2 linked regions of the Bradyrhizobium diazoefficiens genome follow. The protein of the gene in region 2 interacts with the protein of the main gene of each other region in a pairwise test. Links are inferred from orthologs where the notes say so. Each region holds a gene or a part of one and is shown on either strand. Other genes may lie near its edges.

Evidence for each region.
Region 1: the proteins of gyrB (region 2) and gyrA interact in binary tests that used the Escherichia coli proteins (3 or more experiments, as listed by UniProt). The link is inferred for Bradyrhizobium diazoefficiens from one-to-one orthologs.

What each region holds. Positions count from the first base shown.
Region 1 is NZ_CP067102.1:4,302,823-4,310,760, reverse strand. What follows is about bases 1,012-4,297. They hold gyrA (DNA gyrase subunit A), read right to left. Parts: upstream 3,945-4,297; coding sequence 1,212-3,944; downstream 1,012-1,211. Other genes in these bases: JJC00_RS20105 (DUF2306 domain-containing protein), read right to left, coding at 4,113-4,297; JJC00_RS20115 (potassium transporter Kup), read left to right, coding at 1,012-1,153. In the rest of the region: more of JJC00_RS20115, read left to right, coding at 1-1,011; more of JJC00_RS20105, read right to left, coding at 4,298-4,511; JJC00_RS20100 (single-stranded DNA-binding protein), read right to left, coding at 4,714-5,214; JJC00_RS20095 (outer membrane protein), read left to right, coding at 5,649-6,410; JJC00_RS20090 (outer membrane protein), read left to right, coding at 6,642-7,388; JJC00_RS20085 (outer membrane protein), read left to right, coding at 7,547-7,938. UniProt on the Escherichia coli protein: A type II topoisomerase that negatively supercoils closed circular double-stranded (ds) DNA in an ATP-dependent manner to maintain chromosomes in an underwound state.
Region 2 is NZ_CP067102.1:1,472-9,195, forward strand. The notes cover bases 2,677-5,748. They hold gyrB (DNA topoisomerase (ATP-hydrolyzing) subunit B), read left to right. Parts: upstream 2,677-3,030; coding sequence 3,031-5,466; downstream 5,467-5,748. Other genes in these bases: murA (UDP-N-acetylglucosamine 1-carboxyvinyltransferase), read left to right, coding at 5,737-5,748. Also shown: dnaN (DNA polymerase III subunit beta), read left to right, coding at 228-1,346; DNA replication/repair protein RecF, read left to right, coding at 1,446-2,582; more of murA, read left to right, coding at 5,749-7,032. UniProt on the Escherichia coli protein: DNA gyrase negatively supercoils closed circular double-stranded DNA in an ATP-dependent manner to maintain chromosomes in an underwound state.

The sequences.
Region 1 (7,938 bases), 4.3 Mb from region 2 along the record:
GCCGATCCGGCTCGCGTGGTTCGCGATCTGCCTGCCGGCGCTGGTGCTGAATTATTTCGGCCAGGCCGCGCTTCTGATCACCGATCCCACGATGATCGAAAATCCGTTCTTCCAGCTCTGCCCGGACGTCCTGCATTACGGACTGGTCGCGTTCTCGGCCGTCGCGACCGTGATCGCCTCGCAGGCGATCATCTCCGGCGTGTTCTCGCTGACCCAGCAATCGATCCAGCTCGGCTTCCTGCCGCGCATGCAGATCCGCCACACCACCAGCGACGCGATCGGCCAGATCTACGTGCCGCTGGTGAACTGGCTGCTCGCCGCCGCAACGCTCGGCGCGGTGCTAAGCTTCGGAACCTCGGATGCACTGGCCGGCGCTTATGGTATCGCGGTGTCGCTGCTGATGGCGATCACCACGCTGCTCGCCGCACTGGTCGCGATCCAGTGGGGCTATTCGCCCTGGCTCGTGGTCGCCGTGAACGGCTTCTTCTTCGTGATCGACGTGATCTTCTTCTCCGCCAACTCGATCAAGCTGTTCGAGGGCGGCTGGTTTCCGCTGCTGCTCGCCGCCTTCGTCGCCTTCCTGATGCTGACCTGGCGCAGCGGTGTGAAGCTGGTCGAGGCCGCGCGCGGAAAGCTGCGTCAACCCGAGGAAGACCTGATCGAGACAGCGGTGAACAAGTGCCGCGCAAGGCTGCCTGGGACTGCGGTATTCCTGGCCTCCGCGCCGAACGGCGTGCCGCTGGCGCTGACGCAGTTCGTCAAGCACAACCACGTGCTGCACGAACGCGTCATCCTCGTCACGGTGCTGATCGAGGAGCTGCCTCACGTTGCCGACCAGGACCGGAACGAGGTGATCGAGATCATCACCGGCATCACCCGCGTGATCCTGCATTACGGCTTCATGCAGAACCCGACGATCTATGAGGGACTGACGCTCGCCTGCCGCCAGGGCAAGCTGCCCGGCATCGACCTCTCCGACATCACCTATTATGTCGGCCGCGAGACCATCATCCCGAGCGAGGACATTCCGGGCATGTGGGTCTGGCGCGAAGGCCTGTTCGCCTTCCTTCAGCGCAACGCCGAACGCTCGGCGGCATTCTTCGGCGTGCCGACCAAGCAGGTCGTGGAGTTCGGCACGGAGCTGGAGATCTAATGTCGCGAATAGCGAGTGGCGATTAGCGAATGGAGTAGCAAGGCATATTCGCTACTCCCTATTCGCCATTCGCCCCGTTTCCGCTCTCGGCCTCTTCCGTGATGTGCTCGACCGACACCACGTGCTCGTCCTCAGCGGTGTCGAACACGATCACGCCCTGGGTCGAGCGGCCGGCGATGCGGATGCCTTCGACCGGGCAGCGGATCAGCTGGCCCTTGTCGGTGACCAGCATGATTTGATCCGCATCCTCAACGGGGAAGGACGCGACGAGATTGCCGTTGCGATTGTTGACGCTCATGGCGACGATGCCTTTGCCGCCGCGACCCGTGGTGCGGTACTCGTAGGACGAGGTCCGCTTGCCATAGCCGTTGACGGAGACGGTCAGCACGACCTGCTCGGCCGCCGACATCTCGGCATAGCGCTCCTGCGGGAGCTGGAAGCTGCCGGAGGTTTCCTCGGCCTCGGCGTCCACCGCAGCCTCTTCCGTCGCGGCTTCGCCAGCGACGGCGCGGCGCATCTTCAGGTAGGCCGACCGCTCGTCCGAAGTGGTCTCGACATGGCGCAGGATCGCCAGCGAAATCACCTTGTCGCCGTCGCCAAGCGCGATGCCGCGCACGCCCATCGAGGTGCGCCCGGTGAACACGCGCACGTCAGGGACAGCGAAGCGGATGCACTGGCCGCCGGCGCCGGTCAGCAGCACGTCGTCGCGCTCGGTGCAGATCTGCACGTCGACGATTGCCTCGTTGTCGTCGAGCTTCATGGCGATGATGCCGGAGCGGCGGACGTCGACGAAGTCGGACAGCTTGTTGCGCCGGACGTTACCGCCTGTCGTGGCGAACATCACGTCGAGGTTGGCCCAGGTCGACTCATCCTCCGGCAGCGGCATGATAGTGGTGATGCGCTCGCCCTGCTCCAGCGGCAGGATGTTGATCAGCGCCTTGCCGCGCGCGTTCGGCGCCGCCATCGGCAGCCGCCAGACCTTCTCCTTGTAGACCTGGCCGCGGGACGAGAAGAACAGCACCGGAGTATGCGTGGAGGCCACGAACAGACGGCTGACGAAATCCTCGTCGCGGGTCTGCATGCCGGCGCGGCCCTTGCCGCCGCGGCGTTGCGCCCGATAGGCCGACAGCGGCACGCGCTTGACGTAGCCGGCGTGGGACACGGTGACGACCATGTCCTCACGCTGGATCAGGTCCTCGTCCTCGACCTCGCCTTCCTGCTCCATGATCACGGTGCGGCGCGGCGTGGCGAACTCGGCCTTCACCTCGGCGAGCTCGGTCTTGATGATCCCCAGCACGCGCTCGCGCGAGCGTAGGATGTCGAGATAGTCGGCGATCTCACCGGCGAGCTTGTCGAGCTCGTCGCGGATTTCGTCACGGCCAAGCGCGGTGAGGCGTTGGAGGCGCAGATCGAGAATGGCTCTCGCCTGTTCCATCGACAGCCGGATCGTGCCGTCCTCGCTGATGCGGTGGCGTGGATCGTCGATCAGCGTCAGCATGTCCTCGACGTCCCGGGCCGGCCAGTCGCGCGACATCAGGGTGTCGCGCGCGGTGGTCGGGTCGGGTGAGGTCCGGATGACGCGGATCATCTCGTCGATATTGGCGACCGCGATCGCCAGACCGACCAGGATATGGGCGCGATCGCGCGCCTTGGCGAGCAGATACTTGGTGCGCCGCGTGACGACCCGTTCACGGAAGTCGACGAAGATGGCCAGCAGGTCCTTCAGATGCATGATCCGCGGACGGCCGCTGTCGAGGGCCACCATGTTGACGCCGAAGCTCGTCTGCAGCGGCGTGAACCGATACAACTGGTTCAGCACCACATCCGGCACGGCGTCGCGTTTCAATTCGATCACGACGCGATAGCCTTCGCGGTCCGATTCATCGCGCAGGTCGCCGATGCCCTCGATCTTCTTTTCCTTGACCAGCTCGGCGATGCGCTCGACCATCGTCGCCTTGTTCACCTGGTAGGGAATCTCGGTGATGATGAGCGCCTCGCGCTCCTTGCGGATGGTCTCGATCGCGACCTTGCCGCGCATGACGATCGAGCCACGGCCGAGGTGATAGGCGGCGCGGATGCCCGCCCGTCCGAGAATGACGCCGCCGGTCGGGAAATCCGGTCCCGGCACGATGTTGATGAGCTCGTCGATGGTCAGTGCGGGGTTGTCGATCAACGCAACGCAGGCGTCGATGACTTCGCCGAGATTGTGCGGCGGGATGTTGGTCGCCATGCCGACCGCGATGCCGCCCGCACCGTTGACCAGAAGGTTCGGGAACTTGGCCGGAAGAACCGACGGCTCGGTCTCGTTGTTGTCGTAGTTCGGCTGGAAGTCGACGGTGTCCTTGTCGATATCGGCCAACAGCGCCAGCGCCGCCTTGGTCAGGCGCGCTTCGGTGTAACGATAGGCGGCTGGGGGATCGCCGTCGACGGAACCGAAATTGCCCTGGCCGTCGATCAGCGGCACGCGCATCGAGAAGTCCTGCGCCATGCGGACCATGGCGTCGTAGATCGACTGGTCGCCGTGCGGGTGATACTTACCGATGACGTCGCCGACCACGCGGGCGGATTTGACGTACTTCTTGTCGGGCGTGTGCCCCTGCTCGTTCATCGAGTAGAGGATGCGGCGATGCACCGGCTTCAGACCGTCGCGGGCATCAGGCAGCGCGCGCGCCACGATCACGCTCATGGCGTAGTCGAGATACGACTTCTTCATCTCCTCGAAGATGGAGACGGGGCGAATATCCGAGCGCTCCGGCTCATCGCCGGGCTTCTTGTTGTCGTCGTCGGCCAAGGGGGAATCCGGTGAGTTTTTATCTGGGAATCATATAGCGCATCGAGGCCCTGATAACCACCCTTGCGAGCTCTTGGGAAGCGGTTTTTCCGTTTGTTTTTCCAGAGACTTACGCCCTTCTCGCCACCGTCATCAGCGACACCGGAACGAGCCACCCGCAACCGTCGATTATGCCCCGAAAAGCACCTGGTGCATGATCCGGCCGGGCACCAGCGTGAACAGTCCCGCCACGACCAGCGCACCGGTGAAGAGCAGGATCATGATGCGACGGTGATCGGTCACGCGATGCGTGTGGGCCCGCCACACCGCCAGCGGCAGCATCAGCAGCGTGAAGATCGACAGGAGGTGGATCGGGCTGAACGGCCCGACCAGGCGGATCTGGTGGATCCAGAACGACGAGGCCGCCACCACGGCCATCAGCGCCACCCAAATCCAGCCGAACGTCCGATGGGGCAGCGTGCCCTTGGGCGCGGCGAACTGGACGATACCAAGCACGAAGGCCGCCATCGCCGCGAAGGCGTGCAGCGGGATCGCCGGAGCAGCGTCAAGCAGCGGCGCGAGGTTCATGGGGGCGCATCCTCCGATCGGGAACCAACCATGTGAATAGGATTAACATAAAGTTAATACCATTCACATTGCGACCCGTCAAAGGCTTTAGGCAGCATACGAGGCCAGCCCGGGAAAACCGAGCTTCGCCCGTCAATTGGTAAGAAATCCTGCCGCTTTACGCGAGCACCGGCAAAGTCCGGAATGAAGCGCCCGTCCCGCCTCAGAACGGGATGTCGTCGTCCATGTCGTTGTTGCGGCCACCGCCGGTGCCTGCGGCCACGGCACGGCGCGGTGCGCTGCTGACGGGACCGGAGGAGCCGAAATCGCCGCCCGGCTCGTCGCCGAAGCTGCCGCCTCCCCCGCCACCGCCGCGGCCGTCGAGCATCGTCAGGGTCGAGTTGAAGCCTTGGAGCACGACCTCGGTGGAGTACTTCTCCACGCCGCTCTGGTCGGTCCATTTGCGGGTCTGGAGCGCGCCCTCGATGTAAACCTTGGCGCCCTTCTTCAGGTACTGCTCGGCGACCTTGCAGAGACCTTCATTGAAGATTACCACGCGATGCCACTCGGTCTTTTCCTTGCGTTCGCCGCTGTTCTTGTCGCGCCAGGTCTCCGATGTGGCGATGCTCAGATTCGCGATCGGCCGCCCGTCCTGGGTGCGGCGGATTTCGGGATCCTTGCCGAGATTTCCAACCAGAATGACCTTGTTGACGCTTCCCGCCATCGCCGCTCTCCACTCCAAATGCACTGAATTTCGAAAAGGCGCGCCCGCGCTGTCGCCTGTTGGGCCGACCCTATACGCTTACAGGCGCCGATCGGCCCGCCACGCCCTCGGTTATCCCCACATATAGCATCGGCTGAACATTTGTTCCAGATTTGTTCCTGTCGAAATTGTTCGCTGCAGAGTCCGCACGCCGGTTCCCGTGCCGCTCTTCACCGCGCGATGCATAGGAACCTCGCCGAGTTCCTTAGAAGCAGAAAAAGCACCTAACATTCATCAAGTTACGCGCACCTTCAATTGACCCGCAACTGTTGCATTCCGGAGACGGACTCTACCTCCGGAGGGCGCTACAGTTGCCTCGGAATTGGTTCTTATGGGCGTCACGCCTGATTGACCGCCTCGGGGCTTCTTGAGCGGACAAAACTGGGGAGACTGCAATGAAGAAAATTCTGTTTAGTACTATCGGTATGGTTGTGTTTGGCCTGTCCGCGCCCGCGAGCGCGGCGGATCTTGCGGCGCGTCCCTACACCAAAGCGCCGGCGCCGATGATCGCCACCATCTACGACTGGAGCGGCTTCTACATCGGCATCAACGGCGGTGGCGGATCGAGCCGCAATTGCTGGGACTTCGTGACGCCGGTAGCAGGCGCGCTGATCACCGACGGCTGCCATAACGCAACCGGCGGCACGGTGGGTGGCCAGGTCGGCTATCGCTGGCAGTCCAGCCAGTGGGTGTTTGGCTTCGAAGGCCAAGGCAACTGGGCGGACTTCAGCGGAAGCAATATTAGCCCGACGGCCCTGGGTCAGGAGAACCGTTCAAGGATCGATGCCTTCGGCCTGATTACAGGCCAAATCGGCTATGCGTGGAACAACGTCTTGGTCTACGTGAAAGGCGGCGGCGCGGTCGTGGCCGACAAGTACGACCTCGCCGTCGCACCTGGATTCGTGGGTGCAGGCGGCATCTTTGGTTCGGCCCGCGAAACTCGATGGGGCGGAACGGTTGGCGCAGGTCTCGAATTTGGCTTCACCCCGAACTGGTCGGTTGGCGTCGAGTACGACCACATTTTCCTTGGCCATCGTAACGTCGATTTCACCTTGGGCGGGGCTTTCGTCCAGACCGAACGGATCGGCCAGGACGTCGATATGGGCCTCGTCCGCCTGAACTACCGCTGGGGCGGCCCGATGATCGCGAAGTACTGATCCCCCTGAAATCATTCGAGAAAGGCCGGCCTTGTGCCGGCCTTTTTGTTGCTGGTTCCCGATGGGAACTTTAGGTCAGCGAATGCCACATTTTGCACCCGTTGTGACTTTTGGGAGACGCAACTTGCGGCTTCAATCGTGTAAGCACGTCATCAGTTGGACCACAGCGTCCGATTCTGCTTCCGACGCACGGAAGTCCAAAACAGAAACTGGGACTGGGATTTGTTGAATATGAAAAAGATTTTCTTGGCTTCGGCCTGTCTGCTCGCCCTCACTGGCGCCGCTTCGGCTGCCGATCTGGCGGCTCGCCCCTACACCAAGGCTCCGGTGGCCGTGGCTTCCGTCTACAATTGGACCGGCTTCTACATCGGCGCCAATGCCGGTGGCGGCTCGAGCCACAATTGCTGGGACACGACCAGCGTCGGCGGTGCTGCCGTCCCCACGACGAGCGAGGGTTGCCATGATGCGACCGGCGCTCTCGCCGGCGGTCAAATCGGTTATCGGTGGCAGTCCGCCGCTTGGGTGTTCGGCGTCGAAGCGCAGGGTGATTGGGCTGATCTGAAGGGCTCGAACACAAGCACGCCGGCCGCTTTTTTCCCGCTGGTGAACAATACCAAGATCGACGCCATCGGCCTCTTCACCGGTCAAGTCGGTTACGCTTGGAACAACGTGCTCTGGTACGTGAAGGGCGGCGCGGCCGTCACCCACAACAAGTTCAGCGGCACTCTGGCCGGCGTCACGTTCGGCGAGGCGACCGAGACCCGTTGGGGTGGCGTCGTCGGCACGGGCATCGAGTTCGGTTTCGCGCCGAACTGGTCGGTGGCGATCGAATACGACCACCTGTTCATGGGCAAGCACAGCGACAGCTTCACTGCGTTTGGCCTGCCCTTCCGCACGGACAGCATCAAGCAGGATGTGGATATGGGCACCGTCCGCCTGAACTACACCTTCGGTGGCCCGGTCGTCGCCAAGTACTGAGCTGAAGTACTGATCTTCGCCACCTGCGTCACATCGTTACGAAAGGCCGGCCTTGTGCCGGCCTTTTTGTTTTCGCGGCCCGGCGCGCCGAACCGTCAAGGAATCGTAGGGCGCACGCATTGCGCTCGCGAATTGCTTGAGCGAGTTGGGGATCTGACATGAAAACTTGCGCGCTGGCCGCGGTCGGCTTGTTCGCACTCGGCGCAGTCGCGCCGGCCGGTGCCGCGGATCTCCCGCTCTATAAGGCGCCGGTGGCACCGCTAGCCGCCCTCGAATGGACCGGCGTTTACGGCGGCATCAATGGTGGCGGCGGCCTCGGCCATGCCTGCTGGAGCGTTGTTGCCGTCAGCGGTGTTCCGATCGATCCGGCCGTCGGCGAAGGCTGCCACAATGCCAGCGGCGGCACGGTCGGTGCCCAGCTCGGCTATCGCTGGCAGAAGGCGCACTGGGTTCTCGGCGTCGAAGCCCAGGGTAACTGGGCCGACTTCAAAGGCAACAATGTCAGCCTGGTGCTGGCGCCCCTGAACAACCGGACCAGGATCGACAGCTT
Region 2 (7,724 bases):
CTTCGTTTGCCCGGACGGGCGGCCTGGATTTCTGGCTGTAAATCGTGGGGAACCAGCGCTCAATCCCTTGAAACGGATGGCTTTCCGCGCCACCTTGCGCGACCCTGACGGCTTTGGTCATATCGGCTGGATGATCCGGTCTTTCGGGGTCTTCGGTGCCGTGGCGCGCTTCCCGCCGCCCGGCTCTCTCAACGATGTGTTCTCTTGGGGATCGGGCGAGTAGTGCAATGAAGGTTACGGTCGAACGCGCGCAACTCCTGAAATCGCTGGGCCATGTCCACCGCGTGGTCGAGCGCCGCAACACGATTCCGATCCTGGGCAACGTGCTGGTCCGCGCCGAGAACGCGAAATTGTCGCTGAAGGCGACCGACCTCGACCTCGAGGTGACAGAGACGCTGGCGGCGGAAACCGCCACGGCCGGCTCCACCACCGTGCCGGCGCACATGTTCTACGACATCGTGCGCAAGCTGCCGGACGGCTCGCAGATCGTGCTGGAAGCCGACGGCGACCGCGCCGTGCTGGCGATCCGCGCCGGCCGCTCGCGCTTCACGCTGCAGACCCTGCCGGAGAACGATTTCCCGGATCTCGCCACCGGCGATCTGTCGCACGCGTTCAACCTCGCCGCCAAGGACGTCAAGCGGCTGATCGACCGCACCCAGTTCGCGATCTCGACCGAAGAGACGCGCTATTATCTCAACGGCATCTATCTTCACGCCGCCGGCACGGCGACAGCCGCGACCTTGCGCGGCGTCGCCACCGACGGCCACCGCCTCGCCCAGCTCGACCTGGTCCAGCCCAAGGGCGCCGAGGGCATGCCGGGCGTGATCGTGCCGCGCAAGACCGTCGGCGAGGTGCAGCGCCTGATCGAGGACAACGAGGCCGAGGTCACGATCGAGCTGTCGCAGGCAAAAATCCGCTTCACCATCGGCAATGTGGTGCTGACCTCGAAGCTGATCGACGGCACCTTCCCCGATTACGGCCGCGTCATTCCGCAAGGCAACGACAAGGAGCTCGTGGTCGACAAGAAGGATTTCGAGAACGCGGTCGACCGCGTCTCGACGATCTCGAGCGAGCGCGGCCGCGCGGTGAAATTGTCGCTGTCGCCGGGCAAGCTGGTGCTGTCGGTAACCAATCCGGACTCCGGCAGCGCCACCGAAGAGATCGAGGTCGAATACGCCTCCGACGCGCTCGATATCGGCTTCAACTCCCGCTATTTGCTCGACATCGCCGCCCAGATCGAAGGCGACGTCGCCACGCTGAAGCTCGCCGACCCCGGCTCGCCGACCCTGGTGCAAGACCGCGACGACAAGAGCGCGCTGTATGTGCTGATGCCGATGCGGGTGTGAGGGGCTACCGGCCTCTCCACGCATTGACTACATCTGTCATGGCCGGGCATAGCCGTCCGAAGAGCGGCGCCGCTAACGCGCGCCCATGACGAAGAACTGATGACCCCCTCCCGCATTCATCGCCTGACGCTGACGCATTTTCGCAATTATCGGGCGGCGGGGCTCGAGACGACGGCTGACATGGTGGCGCTGGTCGGGCCGAACGGGGCGGGCAAGACCAATTGCATCGAGGCGATCTCGTTCCTATCGCCGGGGCGGGGCTTGAGGCGCGCCACGCTCGAGGACGTCGCCGACAACCAGGGCGATGGTTCCTGGGCCGTGTCGGCGCAGGTCGAGGGCGCGCTGGGACTTGCCACGCTCGGCACCGGCATCGAGCCGCCGGGCGCAGATAGCCCGGTCAGCCGGCGCGTCCGCATCGACCGCGAGCCGGTGAATTCGGCGGCCGCTTTCGGCGACCATATCCGCATGGTGTGGCTGACGCCGGCGATGGACGGGCTGTTCATGGGCGCGGCTTCCGAGCGGCGGCGCTTCTTCGACCGCCTGGTGCTCGCGCTCGACAGCGAGCATTCCAGCCGCATCAACGCGCTCGAACGTTCGCTGCGGTCGCGCAATCGCCTGCTCGAGACGCGCAATTACGACGACCATTGGTGTGACGCGATCGAACGCGAGACCGCCGAGCTCGCGGTCGCGGTCGCCGCAACGCGCGGCCAGACCGCGGCACGCCTGACCGGCATGCTCAACGCGCGCGCACAGCAATCCGCATTTCCCTCCGCTCAAATTGCGCTCGACGGCTGGATGGAGAATGCGTTGCTGACCGAGACCGCGACGTCGGTCGAGGATCGCTACCGCCAGATCCTGCGTGACAACCGCCCTCGCGACGCCATCGCCGGCCGCACCACCGACGGCCCGCATCTCACCGATCTCCAGGTGATTTACGCGCCGAAGAGCATGCCGGCGCGCGACGCCTCGACCGGCGAGCAGAAGGCGCTGCTGATCGGGCTGGTGCTGGCGCATGCAACGCTGGTCGCCGAGATGACCGGCATCGTGCCGCTGCTCTTGCTCGACGAGGTCGTCGCCCATCTCGACCCGAACCGCCGCGCCGCGCTGTTCGACGAGCTGCGCAAGCTCGGCGCGCAGGTGTGGCTGACCGGCGCGGACCCGGCCGCCTTTGCCGAGATCGGCGCCGGCGGCGAGGTGTTTGACGTCGAGAGCGGACGCGTTTCCGCCCGACGCTAGGCGTCGTCATTGAACCTGCCTTGTTCAGGTCGCGACTAGCTCAATGAGGCCGCGCCGGCGGTGTCGCAGCCGTTGCAATCGCGCAATCGAAACGCGCGACATCCTTGGAGAGAGACCATGACGACGGTAAGGCACGGGGCGAAAGTCTCGGCACGATGGCGGCTGTCCGTGTGCGGCCTCGCACTCTTCCGAAACAGCGCTCCGGAACGCCTTGCCCGCCCCCGCAAAATCCACGCCTTTGGAGCCTGAAAACACCCCTCGAATCGGGCTTTTCGCGAGCTCCAAAACCGGCCTTCGCGCGGCTTGAAAACCGGCCAAAAAACCCTATCTGCTCAAAGGGTTGCTAGAGGACACTTTGCGCTAGGCGCAACCCCTCTTTCATGGCACAAATAGCATCCAATCAGCGCCTTTTGCGCGGCTGATTCGGACGACATCTCGAAGGCCTCTCATGACAGAACCTGCTCGGCAGACGCCTGCCGAAAACGAGCCCTCAAATCCGAGCGATTACGGGGCGGAATCGATCCGCGTGCTCAAGGGGCTCGATGCCGTCCGCAAGCGTCCGGGCATGTATATCGGCGACACCGATGACGGCTCGGGCCTGCACCACATGGTCTACGAGGTCGTCGACAACGCGATCGACGAAGCGCTGGCGGGCCACGCCTCGCGCGTCGACGTCGTGCTCAACGCCGACAATTCCGTCACCGTGCGCGACGACGGCCGCGGCATTCCGGTCGACATCCACAAGGGCGAAGGCATTTCGGCGGCCGAGGTCATCATGACCCAGCTCCATGCCGGCGGAAAATTCGACCAGAACTCCTACAAGGTTTCCGGCGGCCTGCACGGCGTCGGCGTCTCCGTCGTCAACGCGCTGTCGAGCAAGCTGGGCTTGCGCATCTGGCGCGATGACAAGGAGCACTACATCGAGTTCGCCCATGGCGATGCCGTTGCACCGCTGAAGGTCGTCGGCGATGCGCCGGGCCGGCGCGGCACCGAGGTGACGTTCCAGGCCTCGACCGAAACCTTCAAGAACATCGAGTATGATTTCGCCACGCTGGAGCACCGGCTGCGCGAGCTTGCCTTCCTCAATTCCGGCGTCAACATCGCGCTCTCCGACATGCGTCATGCGGTCGAGAAGCGCGAGGAGATGCACTATTCCGGCGGCGTCGAGGAATTCGTCAAATATCTCGACCGCAACAAAAAGGCGATCGTGCCGGCACCGATCATGGTGCGCGCAGAGGCCAATGGCATCGGCGTCGAGGCCGCATTGTGGTGGAACGACAGCTACCATGAGAACGTGCTGTGCTTCACCAACAACATCCCGCAGCGTGACGGCGGCACCCATCTCGCCGGCTTCCGGGGCGCGCTGACACGCCAGGTCAACGGCTATGCCGAGGCTAATGCGAAAAGGGAAAAGATCGCGCTGACCGGCGACGACTGCCGTGAAGGCCTCACCGCCGTACTCTCGGTGAAGGTGCCCGACCCGAAATTCTCGTCGCAGACCAAGGACAAGCTGGTGTCCTCGGAAGTGCGCCCCGTGGTCGAGAACGTCCTCAACGAGGCGCTCCAGGCCTGGTTCGAGGAGCATCCCTCGGAAGCCAAGATGATCGTCGGCAAGGTGATCCAGGCCGCCGCCGCCCGCGAAGCGGCGCGAAAAGCGCGCGAGCTCACGCGCAAGAGCCCGCTGTCGGTCTCCTCGCTGCCCGGCAAGCTCGCCGACTGCCAGGAAAAGGATCCGGCCAAGTCCGAACTCTTCATCGTCGAGGGTGACTCGGCAGGCGGCAGCGCCAAGCAGGGCCGCAACCGCGAATTCCAGGCGGTGCTGCCGCTGCGCGGCAAGATCCTCAACGTGGAACGCGTGCGCCCCGACAAGATGCTGGGAAGCGAGCAGATCGGCACGCTGATCACCGCGCTCGGCACCGGCATCAGCGACGAGTTCTCGATCGAGAAGCTGCGCTATCACAAGATCATCGTGATGACGGACGCCGACGTCGACGGCGCCCACATCCGCACGCTGCTGCTGACATTCTTCTACAGGCAGATGCGCGACATCATCGACGGCGGCTATCTCTATATCGCGCAGCCGCCGCTTTATAAGGTCAACCGTGGCAAGTCCGAGCAGTATCTGAAGGACGAGCGGGCGCTGGAAGACTATCTGATCGACACCGGGCTCGACGACTGCGTGTTCATTCCCGGCAACGGCGGCGATCGCACCGGCCGCGATTTGCGTTCACTGGTCGACGACGCCCGCGTCGTCCGCAGCATCCTGCGCAACCTCCACAGCCGCTACAATCGCAAGGTGATCGAGCAGGCCGCCATCACCGGCGTGCTCAACAAGGCGATCTACGGCGATCCTGGGAAGGCCGCAGCAGCGGCGCAATACATCGCCGGTCGGCTGGACAACCAGGCCGAGGAGGTCGAGCGCGGCTGGGGCGGTCAGTACGTGGAAGGTCAGGGCTTCCTGTTCGAGCGCACGGTGCGCGGCGTCAAGGAAGTCGCCTTGATCGACGACGCTTTCCTGGGTTCGGTCGAAGCCCGCAAGCTCGACGAGTACACGGTGAAGCTCCAGGACGTTTATGCCCGCCCCGGCAATCTGCGGCGCAAGGACGTGGAGCACATGGTCTACGGGCCGGTTGATTTGTTCGAGGCCGTCACCGACGCGGGCCGCAAGGGCGTTGCGCTACAGCGCTACAAAGGGCTGGGCGAGATGAACCCGGAACAGCTCTGGGAGACGACGCTGGATGTCAATGCGCGCTCACTGCTCCAGGTGAAGGTCAAGGAGGTCGACGAGGCCGACGACATCTTCACCAAGCTGATGGGCGACGTCGTCGAGCCGCGCCGCGACTTCATCCAAGAACATTCGCTCAGCGCGACGATCGATATCTGAGGCTTGCTGCGCCTCTCCCGCTTGCGGGAGAGGCCGCCGCGCTCGCAGAGCGCGGCGGGTGAGGGCTTTCTTCTCGCGGGGATATTCGCCGTAGATTTCGATAATCCCACTGCGGAGAGACCCTCTCCCCAGCCCTCCCCCGCAAGCGAGGGAGGGAGCGCACCTCCTTCGTGGCAGCCAGCAAGCCCGAATTGCTACCGCGCCCAATTCTCGGTAGTTTCCGCCTCCAAAGCAGCCCCGCCCCCACACCAAAGACAGCGAGAAATCTCAGTGGCGCCCATCCAATACATCGTCGAGGGCGGTCAGCGGCTCTCGGGCTCGATTGAGCCGGCCGGCAACAAGAACTCGGCGCTGCCGATCATCGCGGCCGCGCTGCTCACCGAGCATCCGGTGACGCTGGAGAACGTGCCGCGGATCCGCGACACCGAGACGCTGGTCGAGCTGATCCGCTCGGTCGGCGCGTCGGCCGAATGGACCGCCCGCAACACGCTTCACATCCACGCCAAGAGCATTCGCGCCGCCGATCTCGATCCCGAGCTCTGCGTCCGCATCCGCGCCTCGATCCTGCTCGCGGGCCCTCTGCTCGCGCGTTGCGGCGAGGTGATGCTGCCGCCGCCCGGCGGCGACGTCATCGGCCGGCGCCGGCTCGACACCCATGTGCTCGCGCTGGAGCAGTTAGGAGCCAAAGTCACGGCAACCGACCGCCTCGAATTCCGTGCGCCAAAACTCACCGGTGCCGACGTGTTCCTGGACGAGCCGAGCGTCACTGCGACCGAGAACGCGCTGGTCGCGGCGGTTGCCGCCGACGGCGTCACCCATCTACGCAACGTGGCCTCCGAGCCGCATGTGCAGGACCTCGCCAATTTCCTGGTCGCGCTCGGTGCGAAGATCGAGGGCATCGGCACCAACACCATGATCGTGCATGGACCGGCGACGCTGGGGGAAACGACCTACAGGATTCAGCCCGACCATATCGAGGTCGGCTCGCTGATCGGCCTTTCCGCCGTGACGCGCTCGCCCTTGCGCGTCGTGCGCGCCGGCGTCGAGCATCTGCGCTCGATCCGCATGGGTTTCGAGCGGCTCGGCATCGTCTGCCGCGTCGAGGGCGACGACCTCATCGTGCCGTCGAACCAGACGCTGAAGATCCAGGATGACTTTGGCGGCCACGTGCCGAAGCTGGAGGACCAGCCCTGGCCGGCCTTCCCGGCCGATCTGATGTCGATCGCGATCGTCACCGCCACGCAGTGCGAAGGCGTGATCCTGATGTTCGAGAAGATGTTCGAATCGCGGATGTTCTTCGTCGACAAGCTGATCGGGATGGGCGCGCGCATCGTGCTGTGCGATCCGCATCGCGCCATCATCGCAGGCCCCAGCCGGCTGCATGGCGCGACGCTGAGCTCGCCCGACATCCGCGCCGGCATGGCGATGCTGCTCGCCGCGGTCTGCGCCGAGGGCACCTCCACCATCAACAACGCCGACCAGATCGAGCGTGGCTATGAGCGTATCGACGAAAGGCTCAACGCACTGGGTGCGAAGATCCGGCGCGTGCCGGAACGGAAGGGGTGAGGTTCTTTCCTTCCTTCTCCCCTTGTGGGGGAAGGTGGCGCGCTTAGCGGGGCATCTCTCCGCGACCACAGTATCGTAGGGTGGGCAAAGCCACCGGGTCGCGCGAATGCGCGCCCGATGACAGGCTCCGCGTGCCCACCGCTTTTGTTGCGGAGTTGGGTAGATGGTGGGCACGGCGCAAGTGCGCCTTTGCCCACTCTACGATTCTGCGCGCTGCGCCGCGTCGAGGACACGAGAGCCATGTTTTCGACGTGCGGCCGTGCTATTGACGCCGCCATGCTCGACACTGTCCAACCTCATCCGCCGCCGCAAACCGGCGTGCCGCAAAGCCATCTCGCGCAAGAGTTCGTCGAGACGCTGCGGCTGGCCGTGCCGATGATGCTGACGCAGCTCGGGCAGATCGCGATGATCACGAGCGATCTCGTCCTGATCGGAAGGCTCGGCGAGGATGCGGTCGCCGCTGCGGCACTTGCGCACACCGTCTATTTCGTCAGCTTCACCTTCGGGCTTGGATTGATGGCTGCGGTGTCGCCGCTGGCGGCCCAAGCGTTCGGCGCCGGCGACGTCAGACGCATCCGCCTTTCCTTGCGCGTCGGCCTGTGGGTCGCGCTGCTGATCTCGCTGCCGATGATGGCCTCGCCGCTCTACGGCGAGCACATACTGATGGCGCTCGGGCAGGCGCCGCATTCGGC